DNA from 2 places in the Sphingomonas sp. G5 genome. Region 2 is predicted to be linked to the other one. Evidence: predicted binding sites of a transcription regulator. Region 2 holds the regulator's gene; the other holds the start of a gene.

Region 1 (3,416 bases), 750 kb from region 2:
CGGCGTCGCTCGCCCGCGACACCGCCACGCGCGGTCGCCGGTGTCCGAAGACTCCGGAGTTCGGCACGCACCACTGCGACCGCACGGGAGCGCCGCAACCCGCCGGCCCCGCGCCCTCGTACGTCGCGCATGGCGCAGCCCTCGACCCCTGGCATCCGTTCGTCCACCGTCGAACGACCACGCTGGAAGCCGCCCTCCCCCGCTGCCAGGATCGAGCCATGAGCGTGATCGAGAACTCGAAGCTGACGGTCGTCGGGGCCGGGAGCGTGGGCGCGAGCGTCGCGTACGCCGCCCTGATCCGCGGGTCGGCGCGGCATGTCGCGCTCTACGACATCGCGGCCGAGAAGGTCGAGGCCGAGGTGCTCGATCTGGCCCACGGCACGCAGTTCACCGGGTCGAGCGACATCACCGGCGGAAGCGACGTCTCGGTGGCCGCGGGCTCGCACGTCGTCGTCATCACGGCCGGCGCGAAGCAGAACCCGGGCCAGACCCGCACCGAGCTCGCCGCGACCAACGCCGCGATCATCCGCGACATGATGCCGAAGCTGCTCGACGTCGCCCCGCACGCGATCTACGTGATCGTGACCAACCCGTGCGACGTGCTCACGGTCCTGGCTCAAGAGGCCACGGGCCTGCCCAGCCGCCGCATCTTCGCCTCGGGCACCGTGCTCGACACCTCGCGCCTGCGCTGGAAACTCGCGCAGCGCGCCGGGGTCGCCACCTCGAGCGTGCACGCCTGGATCGTCGGTGAGCACGGCGACACCGAGTTTCCGCTGTGGTCGACGGCCACGATCGGCTCCGTGCCGATCACCGAGTTCGATCTCCCCGACGGCACACGCTTCGATCGCGAGCAACTGGACGCGATCGCCGTCGACGTCCGCGACGCCGCGTACAAGGTCATCAAGGGCAAGGGCGCGACCAACTACGCGATCGGCCTGTCGAGCGCCCGGATCGTCGAGGCCATCCTGCGCGACGAGCACGCGATCCTGCCGGTCAGTACGGTGCTGCAGGGCTTCCACGGCGTCAACGGCATGGCCCTGTCGGTGCCCTCGATCGTCTCGGCGCGCGGAGCGGTTCCCCTCCCGGGCACGCCGTTCTCCGACGCCGAGCTGACGCTGCTGCGCCGCTCCGCCGACGCTCTGACAACCGTCGCGGGGTCGCTCCGCGACTGACCACCGGTCGACCCCGTGGGTTCAGCGCGCGCCCACCCGGCGTACGTGCGTCGATCGCCTCCGTCTCACGCATAAACGCGATCGAGTCGCATAAACGCGTTCTGCACGTGTTTATGCGCGTGGATCGCGTTTATGCGTGGCCTCGGGCTGCGCACCGGCGGGGCAGATCCCGGATGCCGGGACCCCGGCCGGACGTGCGACCACCGCATGCCGCGGCCCGGCGCGGCGATGTCGGAGGCCCCGCGTAGCCTGAGCACATGGCATCCCGACGTCCCGCTGCAGCCCCTGCCCCGTACCGCTGCACCGAGTGCGGGTGGACGACGCTGAAGTGGGTCGGGCGCTGCGGCGAGTGCCAGTCGTGGGGCACGGTCGTCGAGGCCGCGGAACAGACCGGGATCGTGCGGTCGATCACGCCCGTCGCTCCCGGGGCCGCCCGCGCCGCGCGCCGGATCACCGAGATCGACACGCAAGACGCCCCACGCCGCACGAGCGGAGTGGGCGAGTTCGACCGGGTGCTGGGCGGCGGCATCGTGCCGGGCGCGGCAATCCTTCTGAGTGGGGAGCCGGGCGTCGGCAAGTCCACGCTGCTGCTCGAGGTCGCCGCCCAGAGCGCCCGCGCGGGTCGGCGCGTGCTCTACGCCAGCGGAGAGGAGTCTGCGGCGCAGGTACGGCTGCGCGCCGAGCGCACCGGGGCCCTGCACGACGAGCTCTTCCTCGCGGCCGAGACCGATCTCGCCACGATCCTCGGGCACATCGACCAGGTCGAGCCGGGACTGCTGATCGTCGACTCCGTGCAAACGGTGTCGTCGGCCCACAGCGACGGCGCGGCGGGTCAGCCCGCCCAGGTGCGCGAGGTGGCGTCCGCCCTCATCCGTGTGGCGAAAGAACGAGGCCTCCCCGTCATCCTCGTCGGCCACGTCACGAAAGACGGGTCGATCGCGGGGCCCCGCATCCTCGAGCACCTGGTCGACGTCGTCTGCCACTTCGAGGGCGACCGGCAGACCTCGCTCCGCTTCGTGCGAGCACTCAAGAACCGCTTCGGCCCCACCGACGAGGTCGGGTGCTTCGACATGACGGGCACGGGTATCGCCGAGGTCGCCGACCCGAGCGCGCTGTTCCTCGGCCACGGTGAGCCCGAACCCGGCACGTGCGTCACGATCGCGATGGAGGGGCGGCGCGCTCTGCCCGTCGAGATCCAGGCCCTCGCCGTGCGGCAGACGGCGCCCAACCCGCGCCGCATCGTCAACGGCGTCGATTCCTCGCGCGTCGCGATGGTGCTCGCCGTGCTCGAGAGCCGAATGGGCCTGACGCTCTCGGATCGCGACGTCTACGTTTCCACCGTCGGCGGGGTGCGCCTGGTCGAACCCGCGGCCGACCTCGCGATCGCGATCGCGGTGGCCAACGCGGTGAAGAACCGCAAGGTGTCGAAGCGCCTCGCGGCGATCGGCGAGCTCACCCTCACGGGCGAGATCCGCAACGTCACGCAGGCCGCTCAGCGCGCGTCAGAGGCGAAGCGGCTCGGCTATCACACCGTCCTCGACGCCTCGTCGCGAAAACTCGCGCAGGCCCTCAACGAGTTGCAGGTGCGCGGCCTGCCCCGCGACGACAGCGAACCCGGGTTCTGAGACGCACCCGGAGCATAAAGCGCCTCCAGCAGACCGATGCGGTGAGATCGAGCGGTCGCGAGTTCTCAGGAACCGGTGGCCCCACGGGACACCGCTCCCGTGCGATCGTCAACGGCCGGGAGGAGAAGACCGGCGGCGGCGGTGCGGCGACGTCATCCCGAGAACGGCGGGGATGACAAGTCCTGCGGCGCATACGGCACCGACGATCAGGTACTCCATGTCCCCGAGTCTTGCACGAGCCCTTCACCCGCGCGAGTTCCGCCTCTCACCCGCCCGGTCGCTCGCCCACACGCCCCCGCCCCATCCGACGCTCGAGTGTCCACAACACCCGGACGAAATTCAGAATGCTCCGGGTGTTCTGGACACTCAACGGGCAGTGCGACACCCCACCGCCCCCGCGCCGGGGGAAGACCCCGGGCGTCGGTCCCCGGGCGGCGGCCCCCGGGCGTCGGACCCAGGGCGTTGGAGCCCGGGCGCCGGTCCCCGGACGTCGGGCCCAGGGCGGCGGACCCAGGGACCCGAACGCCGGGCGCCGGGCGCCGAACCCAGGCGCCGGACCCCGGGCGCCGAACCCAGGGCGCCGAACCCCGGGGGTCGAACCCCGGCGTCGAGCCCCGGC
Region 2 (3,416 bases):
TCGAGGTAGCGAGCCTCGAAATCGTGGGTGTCCTCGGCGAGAGCGCGAGCATCTCCCACGCCGTAGCGCGAGATACCGGCCGAGAACACGTCGGTGCGGGTCACCGCGGCCAGCACCGTCCACCCGCCCGCCGATCCGCCGGCGACGGCGAGACGACCGGGGTCGGCGAGACCCGCCTCGGCGAGGGCGGATGCCGCGGCGGCGACGTCATCGACATCGACGACGCCCCACTGTCCCTTGAGTCGGTCGCGGTACCTGCGCCCGTAACCGGTGGAGCCGCCGTAGTTGACGTCGAGAACGCCGATCCCGCGACTGGTGAAGAACTCCGTCTTCGCCGAGGGGGCAGGACCCACGTGCGAGGTGGGTCCACCGTGGACGAGGACGACGTAGGGCGGCCGCTCGTCTGCGGCGGGAGTGACGTCGGGGTTGGTCGGGGCGTAGGCGAAAGCGTGCACCGGGCCGTGGGGGCCGTCGGTCGACAGGGCGCGGGCTACCGGCATCCATTCGTCCCCCCAGGAGCCGGCACCGCCGGTGACGAGCTCGACCGAGCCGGAGTCGAGGTCGACCAGCCAGAGTCCCGAGCGTCCGCCCGCATCGGACCCCGAGACGAGCACGCGCGCGTCACGGACATCGTCGATCGCTGCTCCCGCGACGACGGGGACCCCGACCGGGCGCACGCCGCTGGGGGCGATCTCGACGATGTCGTCGGCTCCGTTCGTGCGGACCGCGACGACGCGCCCGTCGGCGGCGGCCCCGAACCACCGGGTGCCGAGGACCCACAGGCCGCCGCCGGTGTCGGCGTCAGCGGGGGCGAGGGCCTGGGCGTCGCCGTCGAGAGGGCGGCGGAAGAGGTTCCAGCGCCCGTCGGGATCGTCGGCGTAGAGCAGCTCGTCGTCCGCTATCCAGACGGGCTGCAGCGGCGCGCGAGCCTCGCCGCCCGCCACATCGCGGACGGATCCCGTCTCGAGGTCGGCAACGCGCAGGACCGTGGCATCCCACGGCATGTCGGGGTGGTTCCAGGCGACCCAGGCCAGACGCAGACCGTCGGGGGAGAGGGCCGGCTGCGCGAGGAAGTCGCTGCCCTCGGCGAGCACCTCGACCGTTCCGTCGAGCGGGATGCGCACGATCGCCCGGCGCGGAACTCGGGAAGAGCCGTGGGTCTCGCGGACGGCCAAGAGGACGCCGTGCTCCCAGCGGAGGCCGCCGTGGCGTACGGCGTCGTCGGCGGGAGTCAGCGCCCGCGCGGTCTCGCCCGGACGGAGCGCGTATACGCGCTGGTCGGTCTTCTCGACGTAGTACAGCTCACCGTCGTCGGACGCCGTCCACGCGCCGCCGCCGTACTCGTGGACCGCGGAGCGCGCATTGGCGGGTGCGGGGAGCACCGTATCGATCGAGCCGTCGGCCCGGCGGCGTTTCACCGCGACGCGACCCGCTTCGTGGGGGACGGACTCGCCCCACCAGATCTCGTCGCCCACGAGCCGTGCTCCGTCGACCCGCGGTGACGCCTGCGCGACCGACCCGGCCGTGATCGGGGAGGGCCAGGAACCGTAGGGGAGCGTGTCAGTCATGACACCAGCCTAGGCAGGGGCTCCGACATTCGACCCGGCGATCGCCCCGCATCCGTGGGAACCCGAAGGCGGGTGAGGTGCCGAGCGGCCCGGAGCGTGCAGAGGGCCGGATGCCGCCGCGCGTGCGGGCATCCGGCCCTGGATGGTGCGATCAGACGGTGCGCAGCACGGCGACCACGCGACCGAGGATGACCGCCTCATCGCCGAGGATCGGCTCGAACGCGCTGTTACGGGGGAGGAGCCAGGTGTGGCCGTCGCGCCGGCGGAACGTCTTGACGGTCGCCTCGTCGTCGAGCATGGCGGCCACGATCTCGCCGTTCTCGGCGGTGGCCTGAGAGCGGATGACGACCCAGTCCCCGTCGCAGATGGCCGCGTCGATCATGGAGTCGCCCGAGACCTTGAGCATGAACAGGTCGCCCTTTCCGACGAGCTGGCGCGGGAGAGGGAAGATCTCCTCGACCTGCTGGTCGGCCGTGATGGGCACGCCGGCGGCGATGCGACCGACCAGGGGCACGAGGGCGGCGTCGCCCAGGGCGGGGGCGGTGTCGGCGGGGTTCTCGGCGGCGGCGCCGGGAAGATCGATGAGCACCTCCATCGCACGTGTCTTGCCGGGGTCGCGACGGAGATATCCGCTGAGCTCGAGCTGATTGAGCTGGTGGGTGACGCTCGAGAGCGACTTGAGGCCGACCGCGTCGCCGATCTCGCGCATGCTCGGCGGATACCCGTGCCGAGCGATCGAGCGCTGGATCACTTCGAGGATCGCCAGCTGCTTGTCGCTGAGGTTCTTCCGCCGCCGCGTCTGCGGCCGCTCGCGGCCGGCAGCGGTCGTCGCGTCGGTCATCTGTGCTCCCCTCGCGCCGCGGGAACCACGGCGGAAATTCGAATGTCGGAGGTTGGTGATGAGGTCTCCGTGTCGAAACCGTATCCGGTCGACGACCCGAATGACACGGAGCCCCACGCGTGTCGCGTTCGATTCGTATGCGATACACGACGTCTTGACACTCGAACAGGTTCGAAGATAGATTCGGAATACAGATTCGCACCACCGCCCTCCCGGCCGAGGGCGGGGTGCGAATCTCTCCCCACCAAGGAGCACATCATGAGCAGCATCGCCCTCACCGCCCCGTCCACCCGCCTGCGCATCACCGCGCGCGGCCGTCGTGTCGTGGCGTTCCTCGTCTCGCTTCCGATCGTCGCCGTGCTTGCCGTGGCGATCGTCGGCGGCGGGTCCGCCCTTGCGTCCGGCGACGCCGGCGCCCCCGCCGGGGCGTTCACCGAGATCACCGTCATGAGCGGCGAGACCCTGTGGTCCATCGCTGAAGACGTGGCCCCCTCGGCCGACCCGCGTGACGTGGTCGCCGAGATCACTCGCCTCAACGCTCTTCCCGGCGGCTCGGTGTCGGCGGGTCAGCGCATCGCGATCCCCGCCGAGTACGCCCCCGCGGCCTGAGCGCCCCGACCCGGCTCGCGCACTCCGCCCTCCCTCGACGCCTACGATGGGTGAGGTGACCGTACGCCTCGACGACCTTCCTCTTCGCGACGATCTGCGGGGCATGACCCCGTACGGAGCCCCGCAGGCCGCACTGCCCGTGGCGCTCAACGTCAACGAGAACACGCATCCCGTTCCGTCCGAGGTGGCTGACGACATCCTCGATGCCGTGGCTCGGGCGTTGCGGGACGTCAACCGCTACCCCGACCGTGAGTTCACCGGTCTGCGCGAGGCCTTCGCGGGATACCTCGGGCACGGTCTGAACCCCGACCAGATCTGGGCGGCCAACGGTTCGAACGAGGTGCTTCAGCACATTCTGCAGGCTTTTGGCGGCCCCGGTCGCACGGCGATGGGCTTCG

The links. Region 2 encodes LexA, which represses DNA repair genes until DNA is damaged. Its sites were predicted from a motif close to GTTCCNCNCTTGTTCT; they were not measured.
Region 1: radA (DNA repair protein RadA) is a predicted target of LexA. The motif match lies at 1,271-1,286, and genes of this name have one in related genera.

What each region holds. Positions count from the first base shown of each region.
Region 1 is NZ_CP109660.1:411,079-414,494, reverse strand. It holds gene NE358_RS01955 (L-lactate dehydrogenase) at 219-1,172, shown strand; gene radA (DNA repair protein RadA) at 1,430-2,797, shown strand.
Region 2 is NZ_CP109660.1:1,159,527-1,162,942, forward strand. It holds gene NE358_RS05560 (S9 family peptidase) at 1-1,568, opposite strand, end outside; gene lexA (transcriptional repressor LexA) at 1,720-2,409, opposite strand; gene NE358_RS05570 (LysM peptidoglycan-binding domain-containing protein) at 2,668-3,018, shown strand; gene NE358_RS05575 (histidinol-phosphate transaminase) at 3,074-3,416, shown strand, end outside.